2 regions of the Anoxybacillus andreesenii genome follow, and region 1 is predicted to be linked to the other one. Evidence: a T-box and tRNA genes for the amino acid it is inferred to sense, from the RefSeq annotation. Region 1 holds a T-box; the other holds one or more tRNA genes.
The links. A T-box is a leader RNA that pairs with one kind of tRNA and senses whether it is charged. The one in region 1 lies ahead of glyQ (glycine--tRNA ligase subunit alpha), so its partner is inferred to be a tRNA-Gly.
Positions count from the first base shown of each region.

Region 1 (12,604 bases):
GAACCACAATCCGTGCGAAAACAGCCAAAATAAATGATGTCGAAGATAAAGAAGGTTCAGGTGTTAAAAGTATCCAGGCGGAGGATCTTTCGAATCGCTTACCATTTACTCCATTTCATTTTGAGGGAGGCATTTGAAGATGGCATTAAATCATCAGAATGTTCCAGTGTTTGATGCTGTGGTCGTTGGTGCTGGTTTTTCGGGATTGTATATGCTTCACCGACTACGGGAGGCGGGCTATTCAGTTCGGGTGTATGAAGCGGCCGAAGATGTCGGTGGCACTTGGTATTGGAACCGCTATCCAGGTGCCCGTTGTGACATCGAAAGTATCTACTATAATTACACCTTTTCAGAAGAGATTTTGAACGAATGGACATGGTCATCTAGGTACGCTGAGCAGCCAGAAATATTAAGCTACATCAATTTTGTTGCTGACAAATTGGACCTAAGGCGTGACATCCAGTTCAAGAATCGGGTAGCTGCCGCCCGCTACGATGAACATAATCGCAACTGGGAGATTCGCTTGGAGAATGGAACGTTAGTTACTGCAGAGTACTTTATCACGGCAATAGGCGCTCTTTCTGCCTCTAACATCCCAAAATTTAAGGGATTGGACAGCTTCAAAGGGGAGATGTACCACACCGGTAGATGGCCACATGAAAAAGTGTCTTTTAGCGGCAAGCGTGTCGGTGTAATTGGAACCGGATCAAGCGGAATCCAAGCAATTCCCGTAATCGCCAAAGAAGCGGGCCATCTGACCGTTTTTCAACGGACACCTCAGTATAGCTGTCCAGCGCAAAATCATCCGTATGACACTGAAGTGAAGTTCAAGACGAGGGAAAATTACGATGAGATCAAACAGCTCATGCAATACTCGATGCATGGCATACCATCTGGACCACAGCTGCGCTCGGCATTGGAAGATACCCCTGAAGAACGAGAGCGTCAATATGAAGAGGCTTGGCAGGAGGGCGGGCTCTTCAGCATGCTGTATAGGTACAATGACATCCATAGGCTTCCCGAAGCCAATGAAACCGCAGCGGCATTTATCCGCAACAAGATCAAACAGTTGGTTCATAACCCTGAAAAAGCACAAAAACTGATGCCAACCTACTACTATGGAACGAAACGACCCATTCTCGACACAGACTATTATGAAACATATAACCGCGACAATGTCTCCCTCGTGGATATAAAGGCAGAGCCTATTGAGGAAATGACCTTAAATGGAATCAGGACAACTGAAGCCGATTATGAATTGGACGTCATTATATTTGCGACTGGGTTTGACGCGATGACAGGTCCTTTATTTAAAATGGATATTCGCGGTAAAAATGATGTGTCACTTAAGGACAAATGGGCAGATGGTGCCGAACTGAAAACCTTCCTGGGACTTGCCACGTCTGGTTTCCCAAATATGTTTATGTTAACCGGTCCGCAAAGTCCATCAGTCCTTAGCAACATGCTGATTTCGATTGAGCAGCATGTGGAATGGGTGGCTGATTGCATTGATTATCTTCGTAAACATCGTTTGGAAGCGTTCGAGGCAACCGTGGAAGCCGAAGAATTTTGGAGCCAGCAATGCCATGCCCTTGCTGAAATGTCGCTTTTAACCAAGACGGATTCGTGGTATATGGGAGCGAATATCGAGGGCAAGCCAAGGGGATTTCTTGCCTTTCCTGGTGGAGTCGGACTGTATCGCTTGCTTTGTGATGATGTGGCAGCCAGGGGCTATGAAGGATTTACCTCGTCGTTAGCTCCGAATGCCACTGATAAAGGTTTAGTTAAGGAAGGATTTTTCAAGAAGAATATTGACCCGCAAGCATGGTTCATTTTAAAGCAATTAGAATCTACTGGTATGCCGCCGATGGAGATGCTAACCCCTGAATTAGCAAGGATGGCTGATTTCCGCCTTCTGGCAGGAGTCCCAGAAGAAGTACAGAAGGTAGAAAACAGGACGATTCCGGTAGCAGGAGGAGAAATCTCTGTGCGGATTTATTCGCCAGCCGGAGAAGGGCCATTCCCAGCTTTGGTTTACTATCATGGCGGAGGCTGGGTGATCGGCAATTTGGACACGGTCGATGTGCCATGCCGCATGTTGGCAAACAGGGCTGGTTGTGTTGTCATCTCCGTTGATTACAGATTAGCTCCTGAGCATAAATTCCCGACTGCTGCTGAAGATGCGTATGCGGCCGTTGAGTGGGTGGCAGAACATGCTGCTTCGATTGGCGTAGATCCTGAGCGGATTGCTGTTGGCGGTGATAGTGCGGGCGGAAACCTAGCAGCGGTTGTGGCCCTAATGGCTCGCGAACAGGGAGGGCCAACTCTTGCCTATCAAATGCTGATTTATCCGGTGACGAACCACTCCTATGACACAGATTCCTACCGCAATAACCCAGAAGGCTACTTTTTAACAAAAAACACGATGGTTTGGTTCTGGAATCATTATCTAGGTGATGAACAAGATGGTCAAAATCCGTATGCTTCGCCTTTATTGGCAAAAGACTTAAGCGGACTTCCGCCAGCCTTGGTGATTACGGCAGGTTTTGATCCGTTACGTGATGAAGGGGAAGCGTATGCAGCACGCTTGAAAGCCGCTGGTGTCCCAGTTGAAGCGACCCGTTATGATGGGATGATTCACGGATTCTTCTGGATGCCGGGGGTTCTGGCCGGCGCACATGATGGAATTAACCAGGCTGCAAATGCTTTGAAGCAAGCGTTTAATATTGTAAAAACTAAATAAATTGATTGCCCATCCATGGGGCTAATCAAGAACCATCCCTCTGTTTTCCGCATCTTAATAAAATGTAGTGCTAGAACCTTCATTCATTTCATAAATATGAGATGAAAGGGGGTTCTTTTTTATGGCAAAAAAGTGGGGCCATCGGGTTATGAGCTGGATGACGAAGCATATGGAACTTCCCCAGGATGTCATGATGGACCTACCCCGGATCACGATGATAGGTCAAATTCATATATACATTGAGAATCATCGGGGATTAATCGCCTTCTCTGATAAGGAAATTAGGCTTTTACTCAAGCAAGGACAACTGTTGGTAAAAGGCAAGGCTTTTGTAATCAAGACGATACTTCCTGAAGAGATTTTGTTAGAAGGGAAAATTGACCAGGTTATATTCTTAAAAGGATAATCCTTGAACAAATTCAATAGGGGGGAAACGAAATATGTGGATAGGTTTCCTTCCTTTCTGATAGATAGAGTGAAAAAGGGCTCAGGAGGCACAAAATGAGAAATCAATGGATTTATTATTTTTCGGGATATGTCACAGTGAAGGTTACGGGACAAGGGCTAGAGAGGTTTCTAAACCACCTTACGAGAAAAGGAATTTATATTTGGGATGTTAAAAAGCATGGGCCAGAGTCCCTTACATTAAAGCTGGCATTAGATGATGTCAAAGAAATACGACCCATTGTACGGGGAACTGAATGTAAAGTGGAGTTTCTTCGTAGGACAGGCATCCCTTTTTTTATCAAAAGAATGCTGAAGAATAGCGGCTTTCTTATCGGTGCTTTTCTTTTTTCAGCCATCATTTTTCTCCTTTCAAACACCATTTGGGGAATCGAGATAAAGGGAGCGGATCCTGCAACAGAGCATAAAATCAAAAAAGAACTGGATCGCATCGGTGTGAAGACTGGCAAGCTTCGATTTCTAGTTGAGGAGCCAGAAGGAATTCAACGAGCGATTACAAACTCTATTGATGAAATTACTTGGGTTGGTGTTGAGTTACAGGGGACAACCTATCATCTACAGGTCGTTGAAAAAACGATACCAGAGAAGCCGGAGGAATATGGACCGCAAAATTTGGTTGCTACAAAGAAAGCGGTCATCGTAGATATGTTTGTGGAGGAAGGTCAGCCGAAAGTTGAAATTCATGATCATGTAAAGCCAGGACAAATATTAGTTTCAGGAGAAATTGGCAAAGAAGGGGAAACAAAAACGATTGCGGCAAAGGGAGAGGTTTTTGGAGAAACGTGGTATCGGTCCGAGGTGTCCCTCCCATTAAAGAGTAGCTTTCAAGTGTTCAATGGAAATGAAAAGAGAAAGCACTATCTGAAGTTTGGCGATTGGCCGATTCAAGTCTGGGGGTATGGAGAGCTTCCATACAAACAATTTAAGATGGAGGAAGAAGAAAAACAGTTCCAATTCCTTAAATGGAAGCTTCCGATCACCTATGTTGAGGAAACCTACAGAGAAAGTGAACAATTAGCGAAAGTCTATTCTGAGCAGGAAGCGATAGAGGTTGCAAAGGAAATGGCTAGAAAGGATATAAAAAACGGCCTTCCTGAGGATGCTAGGATTAAAGGGGAAAAAATTTTGCGTCAAACAACACAGAATGGTAAAGTATACTTATCCATACATTTTCAGGTAATAGAAAATATTGCAAAACCATACCCAATCATTCAAGGAGAGTCGGAATGACAGAAGATTTAACTACTATAAAGGTTCAATTAGAAAATCCAAACGAAGCCTTTTCATTGCTTGGTAATGCTGATTCAAACATAAAGATTCTTGAAGAGGAGCTTCATGTATCAATTGTCACTAGGGGAGAAACGGTCCATGTATCTGGGCTTGAAGAACATGTCGAAATGGTGAGCGACATTATCGAAAAGCTCCTTTATGTGATACGCAAGGGAATTAGTATCTCTGGTCGTGATGTGATGTATGCCATCCAAATGGCGAAGAAAGGGACCTTGGATTATTTTAAGGACATTTACGAGGAAGAGATTACCAAAAACGCCAAAGGGAAATCCATTCGTGTTAAAACCATCGGACAAAAGCAATACATTAATGCCATGAAAAAAAACGATTTGGTTTTTGGCATTGGTCCAGCGGGGACAGGGAAAACCTATCTTGCCGTTGTTATGGCGATTCATGCGCTAAAAAATGGTCTTGTTAAGAGGATTATTTTAACTAGACCTGCTGTTGAAGCAGGTGAAAGCCTTGGGTTTTTACCAGGAGACTTAAAGGAAAAGGTCGATCCGTACTTACGGCCACTTTACGATGCCTTGCACGATATTTTAGGGGCGGAGCATACAGGAAGACTTATTGATAGAGGAACGATAGAAATTGCACCGCTTGCGTATATGCGTGGAAGAACCCTCGATGATGCTTATGTGATTTTGGACGAGGCTCAAAATACGACGAAGGCACAAATGAAAATGTTCCTTACACGTCTTGGCTTCGGTTCGAAAATGATTATCACGGGGGATAAAACCCAAATCGATCTCCCAAAAGGAGTAGAATCAGGACTTATTGAGGCGGAAAGAAGATTACAAAATGTGAGAGGGATTGGGATGGTTTACCTTGAACAAAGTGATGTGGTACGACACCCATTGGTAGCGAGAATCATTCAAGCATATGAATAGCAAGACTTAAGCCGCTTTGGAGGATCCAAGCGGCTTTTTGAAGCTTTTTTCTTAAAGGCAGTTTTCGTACGGCAGTGATGTTTGAGCAAAGAGCCTTCTCAAATTCTATTTGTAGGTGAAACTTAGTTAGAAACCTGTTATCATTTTCATAAGGTAATTTTGCATGGATGTGCCATATACATAAATAAATGCTCCTCTTTAGAATTTTGATTTCCCGGCAAAAGCCAGGTTGGATCACAAATGGACATTTCGCAATTTTGCTTATCTGGCATTACAGAAGCCTAGATAGGAGGAATTGAATTGGAGAGATTTCAGCAACAATTAGCTAGAATTCGTGACTTACTAGATGTTACCTTCTTCAGAGTGCTCTTATTTATTCTACTTGCTCTTATACTCTATGTGGCTATGTACAGTAATGTTAAACCAGAGAAGCTTGACTTGAATTTGTTTTCAGTTGCGAGCCAGGCCATAAGATCGCCAGTGACCATATTTGATAAGGAAAGCACGGAGCGGAAAAAAGAGGCTGCTGAGGCACAAGTGGGAGATGTCTATGTACTAAAGAAGGAGATTAACGAAAATAGAGTAGATTTGATCACCTCTATTTTTAATTCTGCTGCTGAAGTGAATAAAGACGTCGAAGCTGGCTCGAAAAGCTCTCCTTCGGGGGAATCTGAAACGCCAAGCGGAAGTAAACCGACAGGTGATAAAGTAGCGATGTTGAAGGAAAAGCTAACAGAGGATGTCTCAGATGATGTGTCCGATTCAACCTTTGCTGCACTGGTTTCTTCATCGCCACAAGAATTATCCATCGCTAAGGATACTACTGTGACGGCCATCAACAATGTGATGAAGAATAAAATACCAGCGGATGAAGTTGAAAATGCCAAAAAGCGTGTGGAGGAAGAACTGAGGTTTGCCAATCTCGATCTTGCATTAAAAAGCGCAGTTATTGAGTTAGGGCGTTACGCCATTATGCAAAACGAATTCTTTGACGTGAATGCAACCCAGGAATTAAGGAAACAAGCAAGGGAAAGTGTAGAGCCTGTGAAGATTTTGCAGGGGGAAATCATTGTTGAGGAAAACCAATTAATTAATCCAGAAATCTATCGTCAATTAGAGCTGGTAGGTCTATTAGATAATGAAAATTCACGCTTACCATTTGTGGGTCTCTTATTAATCATAGGGACTATGCTAGCTGCACTATATTTTTATTTTTATGGACTTGACGTAAAGAGGGAAACGAAGCAAAACTATGTGCTTCTATTTAGCATTATTTTTATCCTGACAATTGGCTTGCTTAAAGGGATCAGTTTAATTCAGATTAACTATTCTGAGATTGGCTATGTATTTCCAGTGGCCATGGGAGCCATGCTGATCAAGATTCTCATTGATGAACGGTTAGCGCTTCTTTGGACGGTGATTATGGCCGTATGTGCCAGCATTATTTTTAATGAAGGAATCTCGAGTTCCTTAAATATTACAGTTGGTATTTATATACTATGTAGTGGAATCGCGGGTATTCTATACTTAAGCAAACAAAATCAGCGTTCTAAAATATTGCAAGCGGGGTTATTTGTTTCAGTCATTAACCTAATTGTTATATTTGCCCTCGCTTTTATGCAAAATGTGCACTACAATGCGCTCGAGTATACTTTTTATTTTGTTGCAGCGTTTGTATCAGGGATTTCTTCTGCTGTCTTAACGATCGGATTGCTGCCATTTTTTGAAGCTGGTTTTGGCTTCCTTTCGACGATGAGGCTGATTGAGTTATCCAATCCAAATCACCCGTTATTAAGAAAGCTCCTTACAGAGGCACCAGGAACCTATCATCACAGTGTAATGGTTGCCAATCTTTCAGAAGCAGCCTGTGAAGCGATCGGGGCCAATGGATTGCTGGCAAGAGTAGGCTGCTATTATCACGATATTGGGAAAACGAATCGACCCCAGTTTTTTATAGAAAATCAAATGAATATTGAAAACCCCCACGACCGACTGCCGCCGCTGACTAGTAAAAATATCATCATTGCCCATGCAACCGATGGTGCGGAGATACTGCGGAAGTATAAGCTTCCTAAGGAGATTGTAGATATAGCTGAGCAGCACCATGGAACGACACTGTTGAAGTTCTTCTATCATAAGGCAAAGGAAAATGGTCTTGATGTAAACGAAAAAGAATTTCGCTATCCAGGACCGAAGGCGCAAACAAAGGAGATTGCGATTATTGGGATTGCTGACAGCGTCGAGGCAGCTGTACGTTCGATGTCGAGCCCAAAGCCAGAACAAATCGAAGGCCTGGTCAAAAATATCATTGCCGACCGGCTTCAGGATGGACAGCTTAACGAATGTGATCTGACTCTAAAAGAACTGGAAACTGTGGCCAACACATTATGCGAAACATTGAAGGGAATTTTTCACTCACGGATTGAATATCCGGAAATGACGAAACAGAAGGTGAAACAGGCATGAGCTTAAACATTGATTTTTTAGACGAGACGGATGAAATTTCCGAGGAAATGGTCCAAAAATTAGAGGAACTTCTGAACTTTGCTGCCGAGAAGGAAAACGTGGAATCCGACAGTGAATTATCGGTTACATTTGTTTCAAATGAGAGAATTCAAGAGATCAACCGTGGGTACCGGGGAAAAGATTATCCCACCGATGTGATTTCCTTTGCACTTGAAGAAATGGGCGAGGGAGAAATAGCGGTTAGCGGCATGGATCTTCCACGAATTCTTGGAGATATAATTATTTCAGTTAAAAAAGCCCGTGAGCAGGCTTCTGAATATGGACATAGCTTTGACAGAGAAATGGGCTTCTTAGCTGTTCATGGCCTTCTTCATTTGCTTGGCTATGACCATATGAATGAAGAAGAGGAGAAAATCATGTTTGACAGGCAAAGGGAAATCTTAGATGAGTTCGGATTACAACGGTAAGAGGACATCTAAATCAAGCGGGGTGCTTCATTCCTTTCGATATGCTTTACAGGGAATCATCCATGCATTTTTGAAAGAGAGAAACATGAAGATTCATGTTGTTATCTCTATTCTCGTCATGATTGTTGGAATGGCTGTGAAGTTAACGCCGATGGAATGGTTATTTATTGTCTTTACTATAGGTGGAGTGATAACGCTTGAGCTGTTGAATACCGCCATAGAACGATTGGTTGATCTTGTAACGCCCGATTTTCATCCGCTTGCTAAGCAGGCGAAGGATGTTTCAGCTGGAGCAGTCCTTATTTTTTCGATAGTAGCTGTTATCATCGGCTTGATCATCTTCATCCCCAAAATATTTTAAATGAACTGCCTGCTCTTATGTAGGCAGTTTTGTATTAACCTCCCCACCCCCTAGGAATAATAAAACTAGGAAAAGCTCTCCTTAGACTGTAATTTTTAGAAAATTCAAATATCGATATTACATTTTTGCTACAAATAATGAAATATAAAAAAAAATAAGGTAGAATAAATAAAACAGTAGTCTTCACAAATGGGCTAACTTTTACACCGGAGGATTTACATGAATAATATGGCTGACAAACAAACTCATAAATCTGGCTTTATCTCCATTATCGGACGACCAAATGTTGGAAAATCCACCTTTTTAAATCGGGTAATTGGTCAAAAGATCGCGATTATGAGCGACAAACCGCAAACAACTCGAAATAAGGTTCAAGGCGTCCTTACAACAAATGATGCACAGTTAATTTTTATAGACACTCCTGGAATTCATAAGCCGAAACATAAGCTTGGAGACTTCATGATGAAGGTTGCACAAAATACATTAAAAGAAGTCGATATCGTGTTATTTATGGTTAATGCTGTAGAAGGCTATGGTCGAGGAGAAGAATTTATCATTGAAAAATTCAAATCGGTCAAAACACCTATTTTTCTAGTGATTAATAAAATCGATCAGATCCCTCCTGACGAGCTGTTTTCGATTATTGAATCCTATAAAGAAAAACACGATTTTGCAGAGATTATCCCTATCTCCGCACTCGAAGGTAATAATGTTGAAAGATTATTGGAGCAAATTAAGAAGTATTTGCCAGAAGGGCCACAATATTACCCAGCGGATCAAGTAACAGACCATCCAGAAAGATTTATTGTCTCTGAGCTAATTAGAGAAAAGGCATTACATCTAACAAGGGAGGAAATCCCCCATTCTCTTGCCGTCGTAATCGAAAAAATGGAGCGTCTTGAAGAGAAGGATGTCGTTCATGTGATGGCTACTGTCATTGTCGAAAGGGATTCGCAAAAGGGTATCATCATTGGGAAGCAAGGAAGCATGCTCAAGGAAATTGGCAAACGGGCACGAGTGGACATTGAGAATCTGTTAGGTTCAAAGGTATTCTTAGAGCTATGGGTGAAGGTGCAGAAGGATTGGCGCAATAAAATGTCACAGCTGCGTGATTTTGGATTCCGTGAGGATGAATACTAGGGAAAGATTGGTTTTATACGAAGGCTCTTTTCTCAAACATTGTTGCTTTTAAACAAAAAATTATCAGACAATACAGTTGTTTATGCAGTCTATCTGTTGAAACAACGGAGAAAAGTGCTACTCAAACTATGCGTATCGCACGCCTAGTATGAAACGGAATGGCCGGTATTAAGGACATTCCAGAACCACAATCCGTGCGAATACAGCCTATACCAAAAAAACATTAACAATATTTACGTTTCATGAATTTAATAAGACAGGGCCAAGATATATTTAAGGATTTGGGATAGATGTTGCTAGTCGAAATTTGAAAGGTGGGAATTTTGATGTTGGATTTTACCTGGAAGATCTTTTCTGAAACAGGTAATATTGACACCTATCTTCTCTATAAGGAATTAGAGAAGGATGATCAAGAAATACCCGAAACTCAGAGAAATGAGCTAGCAGAGAAGTTTCCATTTCTGTAGTGCCTGTAATTAGGATGGTGTTGTACGATGCTTCAAAAATGTGAAGGCATCGTCATGCGAACAAGTCATTATGGAGAGTCAAACAAGGTTGTCACCTTATATACCCGAGAAATGGGGAAGGTTGGTGTGATGGCAAGGGGTGCTAAGAAGCCGAATAGTCGGCTGGCCGCCGTCACTCAGCCTTTTACATATGGATATTTTTTGATTAAGCGGAGCACGGGTCTAGGCACTTTAGAGCAAGGGGATATCCTTTCTTCGATGAGGGAGATCCGAGAGGATATTTTTCTTACCGCCTATGCGAGCTATATCCTAGATTTAACGGATAAGGGAACCGACGAAAAGAAGCCAAATCCTTTTTTGTTTGAGCTTCTATATCAAACATTGAATCATATCAATGAGGGGATGGATGCAGAAATTCTCATGAATATCTATGAGATGAAAATGCTACCTTCATTTGGACTATATCCCATCCTCGATCAGTGTACAATTTGTAAAAGTACCGAGGGAGAATTTTCTTTTTCCATTAGGGAGGGAGGATTTCTCTGTCATCGGTGCCTTGAAAAAGATCCTTATCATTATAAAATTTCTCAGGCAACCGTAAGGCTACTGCGTTTATTTTATTATTTGGATATCAATCGTCTAGGTAACATCTCAGTAAAGCTGGAAACAAAAAAAGAGCTGAAAAAGATTATTTCGGCTTACTATGATGAATATTCAGGTTTAAACTTAAAGACGAAAAAGTTCTTGAAACAAATGGAAAATTTAAATAGCTTAAAGCAAGATTGACAATGGAAAAAATTTTCGCTATGATGATAAAAATAAATTGCCATGATGGAAAAGAGTACTTAGCATTCCTCTATGTTAGCGATCCTAGGATGGTGTGAGCTAGGAGATAGAGCGTTAAGGAAGGCGTTCCGGAGCATTGTAAGCCTAATAGGCACTAAGGTGGCTGCAAGCATTGCAGCAAATAGGGTGGAACCGCGGGTAAACTCTCGTCCCTATGCTACTACGTGAGCATAGGGATCGAGGGTTTTTTTGTTTTCCATATGCAATAAAAGAAGGAAGGGATAAAGTTGAACATTCAAAACATGATTCTAACACTACAAAAGCACTGGTCTAATCAAGGCTGTATTTTGATGCAGTCCTATGATGTAGAAAAGGGTGCGGGTACGATGAGTCCTTATACATTCTTGCGTGCCATTGGTCCAGAGCCTTGGAATGTGGCCTATGTGGAACCATCTCGTCGTCCTGCCGACGGCCGCTACGGAGAGAACCCGAACAGATTGTACCAGCATCATCAGTTTCAGGTTATTATGAAGCCATCACCTGACAATATTCAGGAGCTTTATTTGGATTCCTTGCGTGCCCTTGGCATTAATCCATTGGAGCATGATATTCGCTTTGTTGAGGACAACTGGGAGAATCCTTCTCTTGGCTGTGCAGGACTAGGCTGGGAGGTATGGCTTGACGGCATGGAGATCACACAGTTTACCTATTTCCAACAGGTCGGTGGTCTAGAATGTAAGCCGGTTTCCGTGGAAATCACGTATGGAATTGAGCGTCTCGCTTCCTACATCCAGGACAAGGAAAATGTTTTCGATTTGGAGTGGACAGAGGGCTTCACAGTAAGAGATATCTTCCTCCAGCCGGAATATGAGCATTCCAAATATACCTTTGAAACATCAGATACCGAAATGCTTTTTAACCTATTTAATATTTATGAAAAAGAAGCCCATCGCCAAATGGATGAAGGTCTAGTTCATCCAGCTTATGATTATGTCTTGAAATGCTCCCATACCTTTAACCTGCTGGATGCGAAGGGTGCCATTTCCGTTACAGAACGGACAGGTTATATTGGCCGCTGTCGTAATTTAGCGAGAAAAATAGCGAAGACGTTCTATGAAGAACGGGAAAAGCTTGGCTTTCCAATCCTAAAGGCAAAGGAGGAAAACAGCCATGAGTAAAGATCTATTATTGGAAATTGGATTAGAAGAAATGCCAGCCAGATTCGTGACCGCTTCGATGGAGCAATTAAGCGAAAAAGTACAAAAGTGGCTGAACGAGCATAAGATTGAATTCGGTGAGATTCGTTCCTTTTCTACCCCTCGTCGTTTAAGTGTTGTTATTACAGATGTTGCTTTAGCCCAACAGGATATACAAGAGGAAGCGAAAGGTCCCGCACGAAAGATTGCACTAGATGAAAATGGAAATTGGACGAAAGCAGCCATCGGTTTCAGCCGCGGTCAAGGAATGAGCGTGGATGATATTTACTTCAAGGAAGTGAATGGTGTCGAGTATGCCCATGTTGAAAAATTTAT
Region 1 is NZ_JAUSTU010000012.1:2,884-15,487, forward strand. It holds partial or broken gene J2S07_RS21945 (flavin-containing monooxygenase) at 140-856, shown strand; gene lipP1 (LipP1 family hormone-sensitive lipase) at 1,811-2,743, shown strand; gene yqfC (sporulation protein YqfC) at 2,865-3,149, shown strand; gene yqfD (sporulation protein YqfD) at 3,245-4,438, shown strand; gene J2S07_RS13060 (PhoH family protein) at 4,435-5,385, shown strand; gene J2S07_RS13065 (HD family phosphohydrolase) at 5,686-7,851, shown strand; gene ybeY (rRNA maturation RNase YbeY) at 7,848-8,318, shown strand; gene J2S07_RS13075 (diacylglycerol kinase family protein) at 8,296-8,679, shown strand; gene era (GTPase Era) at 8,899-9,819, shown strand; gene J2S07_RS13085 (YqzL family protein) at 10,146-10,286, shown strand; gene recO (DNA repair protein RecO) at 10,314-11,072, shown strand; T-box leader at 11,106-11,289, shown strand; gene glyQ (glycine--tRNA ligase subunit alpha) at 11,360-12,250, shown strand; gene glyS (glycine--tRNA ligase subunit beta) at 12,243-12,604, shown strand, end outside.

Region 2 (12,604 bases), on a different contig from region 1:
ATCATTACTTCATTGTCTGGAACTGATTCAGGTATTGGCATCACTGGTAGGGGGTTGTTGTCCGTGCCAAGGGATAATAAATTCTCAGGAAACACAATGGCTACCGAGCCCGGTTTCTCCAGTTTTGCAAGCTTAAAAGCTTTTCGGATGTTGGAAGACACAGTTTGGGCGTCGATGATTTGAGTACTCCACTTTGTTGCGGGTTCAAATATTTTCACAATGTCTAAATATTGATGTGATTCGGGATGCTGCCGGTTCATACGAGCTTGGCCAATTAACGCTATTAGTGGGGAATGCTCAAGCTGTGCATTAGCGATCCCAGTTAAAAGATTGGTTGCCCCAGGACCTAATGTTGATAAGCAAATACCTACTTCCTTTGATAATCTTCCATATACATCCGCCATGAATGCTGCGCCTTGTTCATGCCTGACATTGACAAACTGAATGTGGTTTGATTTTGATAGAGAATCAGCGAGATCAAGCGTCTCTTTGCCAATGATCCCGAATACATATTTCACACCCTCGTTTTCTAAACAATGGATAATGACATCGGATACTTTCATATGTCCTCCTTAGAACGTAAAAATCGATAGTTGATTGGAAAGGATTCTATTCATTAGTTTGAGGTAATGAGTGGTTCCTATTCTTTTTTTCTGGAACCCCAGATACTAACCAATCAACTGAAGTAAAAAGAAAAACAGAAGCCAGTGAACATGGTAGTAAAAATATTTAGAATATATTGACAGTATTAATATTAAATACTAAAATATTGGTAATACCAAATTTTATATTGGTAATACCAATAGGAAGGAGACATAAATCATTGAAGCCACGCACCTCCGAATTGATTAGAAAAAAAATCATAAAATCCATTTTAGAAGGGGAATACCAAATTGACGAACCCTTGCTGCCTGAAAGGGAGTTAGCAAATCTTTTTCATGTGGGGAGACCTACTGTTCGGGAGGCGCTGCAGAGCTTAGAAAGTGATGGCTGGATTACGGCTCGAAAGGGAATGCCGGCAATTGTAAATAATTACTGGATGCAAGGCAATTTAATGACCATTGTCAATATTCTTCAGTGCTATGAGGATATCCCAGATATTTTTATTGAGTATATGTTGGAACTAAGGATTTCACTTACACCAACCTATATTATGGAAGCCGTTCGCCACGCACCTGTTAAGGTAATTGCCTTATTTGCCGATTTGGAGAATCTACAGGACCATGCAGAAGCATATGCGGTCTTTGACTGGGAACTACAGCTAAAACTAGCTAGTCTATCTCCTAATCCAATCTATTTATTTATCCTGAATAGTTTTTCTGATATCTATGTTCCGATGGCAAAGAAGTATTTCGATGTACTGGATCACAGAAAGGCCTCTAGGCACTATTATGACGAACTGCTGGCAGCTGTTCTAAAAGGTGATTTATTAGCAACAGAGCAACTTACAAAAGACATGATGAAGAAAAGCTTACAGCTATGGAAGAAGAAATGTGATGAAGAGGAGAGTGGGAAATGAAGAAGAAAGGGCTGTATCGTGATTTTTTCTTGTTTTTTGACATCACAGTTATGCTTTGCCTGTTAATTGGGATGGCCAGTTTTGTATTAATAAAGGGATCGACATGGTTGCTAGCCATATACTTTGTAATCGGACTTGTTGGATACATGTTTATCGAGTATATAACCCACCGATTCTTATTTCATTTGAAAACTCCCGATAATCCGTATCTATTAAAATTCTTAAAACGCATCCACTACGACCACCATAAAGACCCAAATGACCTGAAGCTACTATTTTTACCACTTTGGTACACCATTCCGAACTTACTCATCGCAGGAATCATTTTCTTTTTCATTGAGTCTACCTTAATCGGGACACTTTCGTTTGTTTCGGGGACGATTCTCATGCTACTTATTTATGAATGGAAGCATTATGTTGCCCATCGTCCAATCAAACCGAGAACGAAATTTGGCATCTGGGTTAAGAAGCTCCATTTGCTTCATCATTTTAAGAATGAAAATTATTGGTATGGGGTTTCCACACCTTTTGTAGATGTGATTTTTAGGACATTAAAGGATGAAAAAATGGTTGAAACCAGTCAATCCGCACGTGATTTAGAAAAGCGGCAAACAATGTAAGGTACAATCGTGGTCCCTCGCGGAAAGCGGGGGATTTTTGTGCGTTTTGGAAGTGGATATTTGTTTCCAAGTCGAGTTGTCTCCATCATAGAGAACATAATTATGCCACAATCCTCAACAAAAAATGTTGCGGACGGCTGGTAGATTTCCTCTAAGGCCTTATATATATTTAATCATATGGCAGTGTTAATGATGGCAGTTGATTTTAGACCAGGGGTTTCCCTTATAGAAAACCGAGTGTCTTCAAGGTGTCAACAACACCCTTTGGAGACACTCGGTTTCGTTTTGTATCAGCTAAGAACAAGGGTATCATTACTGACGCAGAAGCTTTTTCACGTCATCTACACGGACATTCATAAATACATTAATTGTGAATATTAGGACACTGAGTACGAGGATATTTGGAAAGATTCTTAGAAGGATCATGAGTGAAGAATCGCCTAAAAGAAGGAAGCTTAACCCGAGCATGAATAATGGGAACGAAATGTTATAAAGCCAGAAATGAACCTTTGCCAGGGTTGATTCACCCGCCTTAGGGAAAAGAATGTAGATTAGCCCAAAGATAGCCATAGAGACCCATCCAATCAAATTGATATGAGCATGAGCACCTGCAAGTCTGTGATCTTGAATAATTTCCATGGTTAGCCCCATCCCAACACCAATTAGGAAATACAAGGCTGCAATCTTTAGAAAAGATACACCTGTTTTCATAGAATTCACCTCCTTTTGATCACAGTATATTGTATTAGTACTTTATTCCATTTATAACAATGCCTAAGTTGTTTTCTAAAAGGAAAAACCGTAACGGTAAAGTGAGGCTTGTGCTTATTGTTCGACAAAAATAGACAAATTTTTAATAAAAACTTGACAAATTAATGGGGAAATGATAAATTATTTATTGTCATTATTTTAGTAACGCTTATGCGGGTGTAGTTTAATGGTAAAACCACAGCCACGAGCGATGCCTCTGTGAATTACTACGAGTTGCCTCGACGCATCCAACATCTTTGAATTAGCTGGAAGAGGAAGAGGCATGATAAGGCCAAAATGCGTAAGAAAAAACTTAATAACATTTCAATCTTTATGCGGGTGTAGTTTAATGGTAAAACCACAGCCTTCCAAGCTGTTGTCGTGGGTTCGATTCCCATCACCCGCTCCATACATAGGCAACGCAGTATTTCGTTTCGGAAAGAACGAAGTATTGCGTTTTTCATTTTCTAAAAGAAAAATAGAAACTTTTTGCAGCTGTATCCGTCTAAGAATAGGAGAACATGATTTTCTCTCATAGCGCGATTCACCCTTTAAATATAAATGGAGCCAGTAGCATATGCTGCTGGCTCTTAATAATTTCCTTCAATGACTTTGAAATGAGCTTCCCCACCATGAATTTGTGTAAACATGTTCATCAGAGAGTGAACCATTTTTTCAGCTTCAGCCGTATCCATCGAAGGCTTTAGATAGACGATTTGCAAGGCATTTTTAGTTGATTCAGAAACAGCGCTTCTGTTAGAGTCAACAAAAGGACTGCCAAAGGGACCCTGTTCATCAGCGGTGAGAATCAAGTTATGTAAGTTGTTAACCCGCCCATTTAAGCCAGAATACTCCTCACCTTCAGCACCAAGCCTCATTGAAACATCACCAGAAAGCTGAACAAGATCATAGATGCCTAATGGAATTTCATATTGCAAGGAAAAGAAGTTATTTAAATCCGTTGCACTATTTACTGAATGCAGAAATTGCTGCTTTTTCACTCTGCGATAAAGTGCCTCAACAGAGGGACGATAGCGATTCGGGTCTTTTCCGGTTTTTTTGAAAATGGCTCTCCACTCACGAATGCCCTCGTAATCGGTTACGTTCTTATCCTCAAGTTCAAAAAATAATGACTCCTGAAAAAGCTGTAGTCTTCCTTTTAGCATTTCTGGAGCTGCTCCAATTTCGATGTTGCGATAATTAATTAAGCCAATTTTAAAATTCGGTATGGTTGCGCACAACTGGGGTGATAAGTTGAATTCCAAGTTTTCCACCTCCAAAAACAGTTGAAAATAGTTTATCATAATGGAGGTAGTTTTACATGGAATATCAATTAAAAAGAAAGGTGGGGCGATATGGATTACGATAAGCTAAAGCAAGAAATTATTGAATATAGTCAAGTCATCGGAATTGACAAGATCGGTTTTGCCTCTGCCTCCACCTTTGATGAGCTAAAGAACCGACTTCTTCGCCAACAGGAATTAGGCTATCAATCGGGCTTTGAAGAGCCAGATATTGAAAAAAGAACGAATCCAGCCCTGCTGATGGAAGGGGCTCGCACGATTATTTCAATTGCTCTTGCCTATCCTTCCAAAATGAGTAAGAGGGTAGTAAGTAAGAAAGGTCAACGAAGGGGGCTTTTTGCCCGCGCCTCGTGGGGGCTGGACTACCATTTGATTCTGAAGGAACGGCTTAGTAAGTTGGAGGAGTTTATTAAGGAGAGGGTTCCTGAGGCAAAATGTAAACCCATGGTGGATACGGGTGAATTATCAGACCGAGCCGTTGCCGAGAGAGCAGGCATTGGCTGGAGTGGGAAAAATTGTGCCATTATCACACCAGAATTTGGCTCCTATGTATATTTAGGCGAAATGATCACCAATCTCCCATTTGTACCCGATGAGCCGATGGAGGATCGTTGCGGGGACTGTAATAAATGTATTGAGGCTTGCCCAACTGGAGCACTCGTACAAGGCGGACAAATCAATGCGCAGCGCTGTATTAGCTTTTTGACACAGACAAAGGACTTTGTCCCAGATGAATTTCGTGATAAAATTGGCAACCGTTTGTATGGCTGTGATTCCTGTCAAACCGCTTGCCCGGAAAATAAGGGAAGGAATTTTCATTTTCACGAGGAAATGGAGGCGGAGCCCGAAATGGTAAAGCCCTTGCTTAAACCGTTGCTGCAGTTAAGTAATCGCCAGTTTAAAGCAAGCTTTGGTACACTAGCTGGAGCATGGCGCGGGAAGAGGCCCATTCAACGAAATGCAATCATTGCTCTCGCTCATTTTAAGGATGAAACCGCAGTCGATGATTTAGTCGATGTGTTAAATCATGATCCCCAGCCTGTCCTTAGAGGAACAGCAGCCTGGGCACTAGGAAAAATAGGTGGAGAAAAAGCGAAACAGGAGCTATTTCATGCACAAAGTAAGGAAACCGATGATGAAGTACTAAAAGAAATTGAAAAAGGATTACAGCTTCTTGATTGATTCATCCCTTTTGTAATTTGAGCAAAAAATGAACAGGAAGTCATTTCCACAATGAGGAAATATCCCAAATATCGGCTTTCTTCATATTATATGATGTGAAGGGAGTTGGATAGAATGAAAGAACAGCTTCAGGAGCATTTGCTAAAAAGAGTGAATCAATGCGTATCAAATCCGCGAAACAAGGTATGTGAAAAGATAGAAGCGAAAAAAGAGTCCTTAGCAAAAAGAAATGCGGAAATTGTGAAGGTCAAGGCGATCGGGAATATCATTAAGGAGCTCGATGAAAAGGAACCCAGAAAAGTATTTTATCGTGCGCATTTTCAATATTTAATCAATCATAAGGAAAAATTATATATTGAGGAAGAAGTGGAAGAACGAGTTGCGGAGTTTTATAAGGATATTCTCGTAGAAGATAAAGAAATGAATTTAGATGTGCTAGGAAGTCCAGAAGAGGTCACTAGAGCAAGCATTGAAGAGGAAATCACGAATGACGAACGAGTGACTTTTTTCTATGATCGTCTTCAGGCGGTGAAATATGCGGAGAGATGGTGGAATGACTACAATCCTGCCTTCCGAAAGTTTGATGTTGATTGTACGAATTATATTTCTCAATGTCTTCATGCTGGAGATGCCCCGATGGTTGGCTATCCCAACCGTAGTAATGGATGGTGGATGAGAAGTAATAATTGGAGCTATAGCTGGACCGTAGCCAACTCACTAAGATGGTATTTGCCTGGTGCAAAAATTGGTATACGGGCAAGAGAGGTGTCAGATCCACAGGAGTTAAAGCTTGGTGATGTGATTTGTTATGATTTTCAAGGGGATGGCCGCTTTGACCACACTACGATCGTAACAGCAAAGGACGTAGATGATATGCCGCTTGTCAATGCTCACACGGCAAATAGCCGGATGCGGTATTGGGCGTATGAGGATTCGACAGCCTATACTCCTAATATCAAATATAAATTTTTGCATATTTTGGATGACCAATCCTAAATCCATCCTTTTTTCAATAAAATTTTTCTTAAAAAGTGGTATAATAGCCCGTAGAGTTTGCAATAAGTGGGTGAATAACGTTTTGTCAATTCATATCGTTTTATATCAACCAGAACTTCCAGCCAATACGGGAAATATCGCTCGCACTTGTGCAGCAACCGAGACAACCTTACATTTGATCCGGCCGCTAGGCTTCTCGACGGATGATAAAATGCTAAAGCGAGCTGGGCTAGATTATTGGGAGTTTGTAAATATTATTTACTATGATTCATTAGACGAGTTTTTTGAGAAGAATGCAGCTGGTGAGTTTTTCTATTTAACAAAGTTTGGCATAAAGCCTCACACGGCTTTTGATTATAGCCAGAAGGATAAGGATTATTATTTTATATTCGGCAGAGAGACAACCGGTCTACCGAAGGATCTAATTGCCAAAAATCAAGAGCGTTGTCTTAGAATTCCAATGAATGATCGTGTTCGATCATTGAATTTATCCAATACAGCAGCTATTTTAGTGTATGAAGCATTGAGACAACAGGATTACTTGCAGCTGAAATAATGAGGGTGAAACCGCTAATGGCGGTCTCCTCTTTTTTGTATAGGAGGAAGAAAAGATGAACCAAGTCATTGAAACCATCTTAAACCACCGTTCCATCCGCAGCTTTGAGGACAAGCTTTTATCAAAGGAACAAATTGAAACCATTGTAAAAAGTGCACAAGCAGCCTCCACCTCCAGCTATATTCAAGCGTATTCCATTATCGGAATTACCGATCAAGAAATGAAGAAAAAGCTTGCTGAAGTTGTTGGAAATCAGCCATATGTTGAAAAGAATGGCCATTTCTTTGTGTTTTGTGCCGATTTGTACCGCCATGCCGTAATTGGGAAAATGGAAGAAAAGGATGTCGAGCCTTCGATCGAAAGCACGGAGAAATTTATGGTGGCACTCATTGATGCTGCTTTAGCTGCACAGAATGCGGCCCTTGCGGCTGAGTCGATGGGGCTCGGAATTTGCTACATTGGTGGAATTCGTAATAATCTTGAAGAAGTGGTCAAGCTTTTGAAAACACCTGATCGAGTGATTCCGTTATTTGGTCTTGCAGTTGGCTACCCTGCAAAAATAACAGGGCAAAAGCCTCGCCTTCCACTTGAGCATATCTATCATGAAAATACATATGAAGCGAACGAAGAGAAGTATACCAAGGAGCTTGAAGAATATAATGAAGTGATTAAGAAATACTATCTCGAAAGAACCGCTGGCAAAAGAAGTGAAACCTGGACTGAGCAGATGGGAAAAATGCTTGAGAGAAAATCGAGAATGTACATGAAGGAATTTGTCGCGGACAAGAAATTGAATTTGCGCTAGAATGAAAAAAGCTGCTGAGTCTATGTCAGCAGCTTTTTTCATTATTTATTTGCACCTGGTTTATCATTGTAGCCTGCTGTGAAGATAGCAGATAAAAACGCTATCATAACGCCAAGGATTAGAATTAGTTTCATTTATGTATGCCCCCTCAAGAAATTATTTAAGTACAAATTTTAACATATACGTTCATTATAGCTTATTCTATCCAAACTGTGAATGTAAAGTATGGATTTTTTTTGACAAGCGCTCTTTTTCAGGAGGCATCTGAAAACTCCCCCTTGTTACGCATGTTCACAAGACGTGCCGCATAGATTATATTAATCGTCTCTGATCAAGCTACAGGGGAGGGTCCTTATGGATATATTGAAAAAGATTGAAATGCAAAGATATGAAGACGAAAAGTTAAAATGGGAAGGGACTTTTGCAGAATATCTTGAGATTCTAAAAGATAAGCCATTGGTTGCTCAATCAGCACATTCACGCGTTTATAATATGATTAAGGATGCCGGAGTCGAAAAGGTCGATGGCAGGAATCAATATCAATTCTTCAGTAGCCAATTGTTTGGCCTTGAGGAAGCTTTGGAAAAGTTGGTGGAGGAATACTTTCATCCAGCAGCCAAACGGTTAGATGTCAGAAAACGGATTTTACTATTAATGGGACCAGTTAGTGGAGGTAAATCAACTCTCGTAGCTATGCTCAAAAGAGGACTAGAAGCGTACTCACGAACAGACCGAGGAGCGATCTATGCGATCAAGGGCTGCCCCATGCATGAGGATCCTCTCCATCTGATTCCTCATCATTTACGCCAGGATTTCTATGATGAATATGGAATTCGAATTGAGGGCAATCTGTCTCCTCTTAATACGATGCGATTGGAACAGGAATATGGGGGGAGAATTGAAGATGTTCTGGTGGAACGGATCTTTTTCTCTGAGGATAGACGGGTTGGAATCGGTACTTTTAGTCCATCCGATCCGAAATCACAGGACATTGCTGATTTAACAGGCAGTATTGATTTTTCAACGATTGCAGAGTATGGCTCAGAGTCCGATCCCCGTGCTTACCGCTTTGATGGGGAGCTTAACAAAGCAAACCGCGGGATGATGGAATTCCAGGAAATGTTGAAGTGTGATGAGAAGTTTCTATGGCATTTGTTATCACTGACGCAGGAAGGGAACTTTAAGGCTGGACGATTTGCGCTGATTTCGGCTGATGAGCTCATTGTCGCTCACACGAACGAAACGGAATATCGTTCTTTTATTTCGAATAAGAAAAATGAGGCGTTGCATTCACGGATCATTGTGATGCCAGTTCCGTATAATTTAAAGGTTAGTCAAGAGGAGAAAATCTATGAAAAAATGATTCGAGAAAGTGATGTGGCAGATGTCCATATTGCCCCACATACACTTCGGGTTGCTGCGATGTTCACAATCCTTACTCGATTGAAGGAACCAAAAAAGGGTGACATCGACCTTGTGAAAAAAATGAGGCTGTATGATGGCGAGAATGTGGAGGGCTTCAATTCAGCTGACTTAGAGGAACTGAAAAAGGAATACAATGATGAAGGAATGAGCGGGATTGACCCTCGTTATGTTATCAACCGCATTTCCTCCACGATTATTCGCAAAGAGATGACGTCCATTAATGCACTAGATGTGCTCCGTTCATTGAAGGAAGGGCTCGATCAGCATCCGTCCATTACTGATGAATTGAAGGAGCGCTATTTGAATTTTATTTCCGTCGCACGTAAGGAATATGATGATATTGCGAAAAAAGAAGTTCAAAAGGCTTTTGTGTATTCGTATGAGGAATCTGCAAAGACCTTAATGGATAATTATTTGGATAATGTGGAAGCATACTGCAACAAGAACAAGCTTCGGGATCCATTGACAGGTGATGAGATCAATCCAGATGAAAAACTCATGCGCTCGATCGAAGAGCAAATTGGTGTTTCCGAAAATGCGAAAAAGGCTTTTCGTGAAGAAATTTTGATCCGAATTTCTGCTTTTGCGAGAAAAGGAAAGCGATTCGACTACAACTCCCATGATCGCTTGCGTGAAGCGATTCAGAAAAAGCTCTTTGCTGACTTAAAGGATGTCGTCAAAATTACAACCTCCACAAAAACCCCTGATGAGCAGCAGCTTAAGAAAATTAATGAGGTTGTGGCCCGACTCATTGATGAACATGGCTATAATTCAACCTCGGCAAATGAGTTATTGCGTTACGTAGGAAGTTTATTAAATCGATAGGATAAATATGAAAAGTGCAATGGCTGGCAGAGCGTTCTGTCAGCCTTTTGTATCTAGGCGGGTTCTAGTTATGTTTCTAAGTGACTGATGGGGAAGAGGGTGAATGCGGACAAGTTAGCTTGGGTAATCGTTGGACTTGTCTTCATTGGGAGGGAATGGCGCCAAGTTACGTTGGAAAACGTTTGACTTGACGTCATAGGTCGTGAATGGCGTCAATTTCCGTAGCGAATCGATGAATTTGTCGTCATAGGTCGTGAATGGCGTCAAGTTACGTTTGAAAAACGTTGGATTTGTCGTCATAGGTCGTGAATGGCATCAATTTTCGTGTGTAAATCGCCGGATTTGACGTTATAGGTCGTGAATGGCGTCAATTTCCGTAGCGAATCGTTGGATTTGGCGTCAAATTTCCGTCGGATAATCTCCAAAACTGTCCGCATTAACTCCACAAGCGCAGTTTTCAGCTACCGTACAACAATTTTATTTCATCATATATAGAAAGGGCCTGTCCGCCATATAGGCAATCCTCTAATATCGAAATTATTTGTAAATTAATTTTGATTGCTGCATAGGATAAAGTAATCACCATTTATCTTCAGTTGTATTGCGGCATATCATGGGATAATATTCTATTTCTATTTTGGCACTCGAGATATTATATGCATTAAGGTGAAAAGTGTGTAAAAATTTGAAGGAGGGGTTACGATGACCGATGCAAGTAAGCATCAATTTGTGATTTCGAAGGAAGATTGGTCCCTCCACCGCAAAGGCCACGACGATCAACAACGCCATCAAGAAAAGGTACAGGAAGCCATTCGCAATAATTTACCTGATTTGATTACAGAAGAAAACATAGTTATGTCAAACGGGCGAGAAGTTGTGAAAATACCGATTCGTTCATTAGACGAATATAAAATTCGCTACAATTATGATAAAAATAAACATGTAGGCCAAGGGGATGGAGACAGTCAAGTTGGTGATGTAGTTGCTCGTGATGGATCCAGTGGCCAAAAGGGACCGGGAAAAGGTCAAGGTGCAGGCGATCAAGCCGGGGAAGATTATTTTGAAGCGGAAGTTTCCCTTATGGATATTGAGGAAGCATTGTTTAAGGAGTTGGAGCTACCGAACCTAAAACGTAAAGAACAGGATAATATTGTTGTTGAGAACATTGAATTCAACGATATTAGAAAAACAGGATTAATGGGGAATATTGATAAGAAAAGAACGATGATGGCTGCTTTTAAAAGAAATGCGATGCAAGGAAAGGCGAGCTTCCATCCAATTTATCGAGAGGATTTGAAATTCAAGACCTGGAATGAAGTAGTCAAGCCAGAATCAAAAGCCGTCGTCCTAGCGATGATGGATACAAGTGGTAGTATGGGGATCTGGGAAAAGTATATGGCACGCAGCTTCTTTTTCTGGATGACAAGATTTTTAAGAACGAGATACGAAACGGTAGAAATTGAGTTTATTGCCCATCATACGGAAGCAAAGGTCGTCAGTGAAGAGGACTTTTTTTCAAAAGGAGAAAGCGGGGGAACCATTTGCTCATCTGCCTATCGAAAATCATTAGAACTCATCGAGGAAAAATACAATCCGACCAGATACAATATTTATCCTTTCCATTTCTCTGATGGGGATAATTTAACCTCTGATAATGCCAGATGTGTGAAACTTGTGGAAGAGCTGATGAAGGTTTCCAATATGTTTGGTTATGGTGAAGTAAATCAGTATAATAGACATTCGACCCTCATGTCCGCGTATAAAAACATCAAAAATGAACACTTCCGTTATTATATCCTCAAGCAAAAAGCCGATGTATTCCATGCTATGAGAAGCTTCTTTAAGAAGGAGCAGGATGATAAAGTGCTTGCGTAAGAGGCTGACATCAAAAGGTCGTATAAATATGACGTTTTGATGTTAGCTTTTTTGTATTGAAAAAGGTCTATCTTTCTATAATGAAGGCTCTATTCTCAAACATTGTTGATTTTGAACAAAAAATAATTAGACAAAACTCTTGTTTATGCAGTCTATATGTAGAATCAACGGAGAAAAGCGCTGCTCAATCTATGCGTATCGCTCGCCTAGTATGAAGTGGAATGGCCGGTATTAAGGACATTCCAGAACCACAATCCGTGAGAAAACAGCCATAAAGAAAGAGCAGACCTAAAACCTTACATAATCCCCTACTTTGATTCCATTCCTTTGAAACCATCCTAAATTGACTTCAACTGCGTATTGATAATATACTCCTGGATTATAGATTGGACAAGGGTATCTTGTACAAGGAAACATATCAAGTATCCTTAGGATTTCACCATTTGTATCAACAAAAGCAATGGATAAAGGAATGTACGTGTCCATCATCCAAAAGCCAGCAGCTGTTTTTTCTAGAAATACAAATAACATTCCCTCGTTTTCTGGTAACAGCCTAACAAACTTTAACCCTTGTTCTCTTTTTCTTTGAGTATCTGCAATTTGAACAGCTAATTTCGTTTTTCTTTTCCCGCTAACTATTTCAATTATCATAAAGGCATTCGTCCCTCATGACCTTTTCCCATGGAAAGCTATTCTGTATGCTCGATGAAGTTTTGTGCAAATTGATAGATTTTTTCGGAAGGGACT
Region 2 is NZ_JAUSTU010000030.1:4,883-17,486, forward strand. It holds gene J2S07_RS19055 (acetolactate synthase large subunit) at 1-563, opposite strand, end outside; gene J2S07_RS19060 (GntR family transcriptional regulator) at 824-1,519, shown strand; gene J2S07_RS19065 (sterol desaturase family protein) at 1,516-2,139, shown strand; gene J2S07_RS19070 (cbb3-type cytochrome c oxidase subunit I) at 2,452-2,850, opposite strand; tRNA gene J2S07_RS19075 (tRNA-Gly) at 3,225-3,298, shown strand; gene J2S07_RS19080 (B3/B4 domain-containing protein) at 3,480-4,154, opposite strand; gene queG (tRNA epoxyqueuosine(34) reductase QueG) at 4,245-5,375, shown strand; gene J2S07_RS19090 (amidase domain-containing protein) at 5,490-6,371, shown strand; gene trmL (tRNA (uridine(34)/cytosine(34)/5-carboxymethylaminomethyluridine(34)-2'-O)-methyltransferase TrmL) at 6,454-6,927, shown strand; gene nfsA (oxygen-insensitive NADPH nitroreductase) at 6,983-7,732, shown strand; gene prkA (ATP-dependent protease PrkA) at 8,087-9,982, shown strand; gene yhbH (sporulation protein YhbH) at 10,685-11,857, shown strand; gene J2S07_RS19115 (DUF192 domain-containing protein) at 12,146-12,508, opposite strand; gene J2S07_RS19120 (trypsin-like peptidase domain-containing protein) at 12,547-12,604, opposite strand, start outside.
Region 2: it encodes a tRNA-Gly, which carries the amino acid that the T-box ahead of glyQ (glycine--tRNA ligase subunit alpha) is inferred to sense. The anticodon was not compared.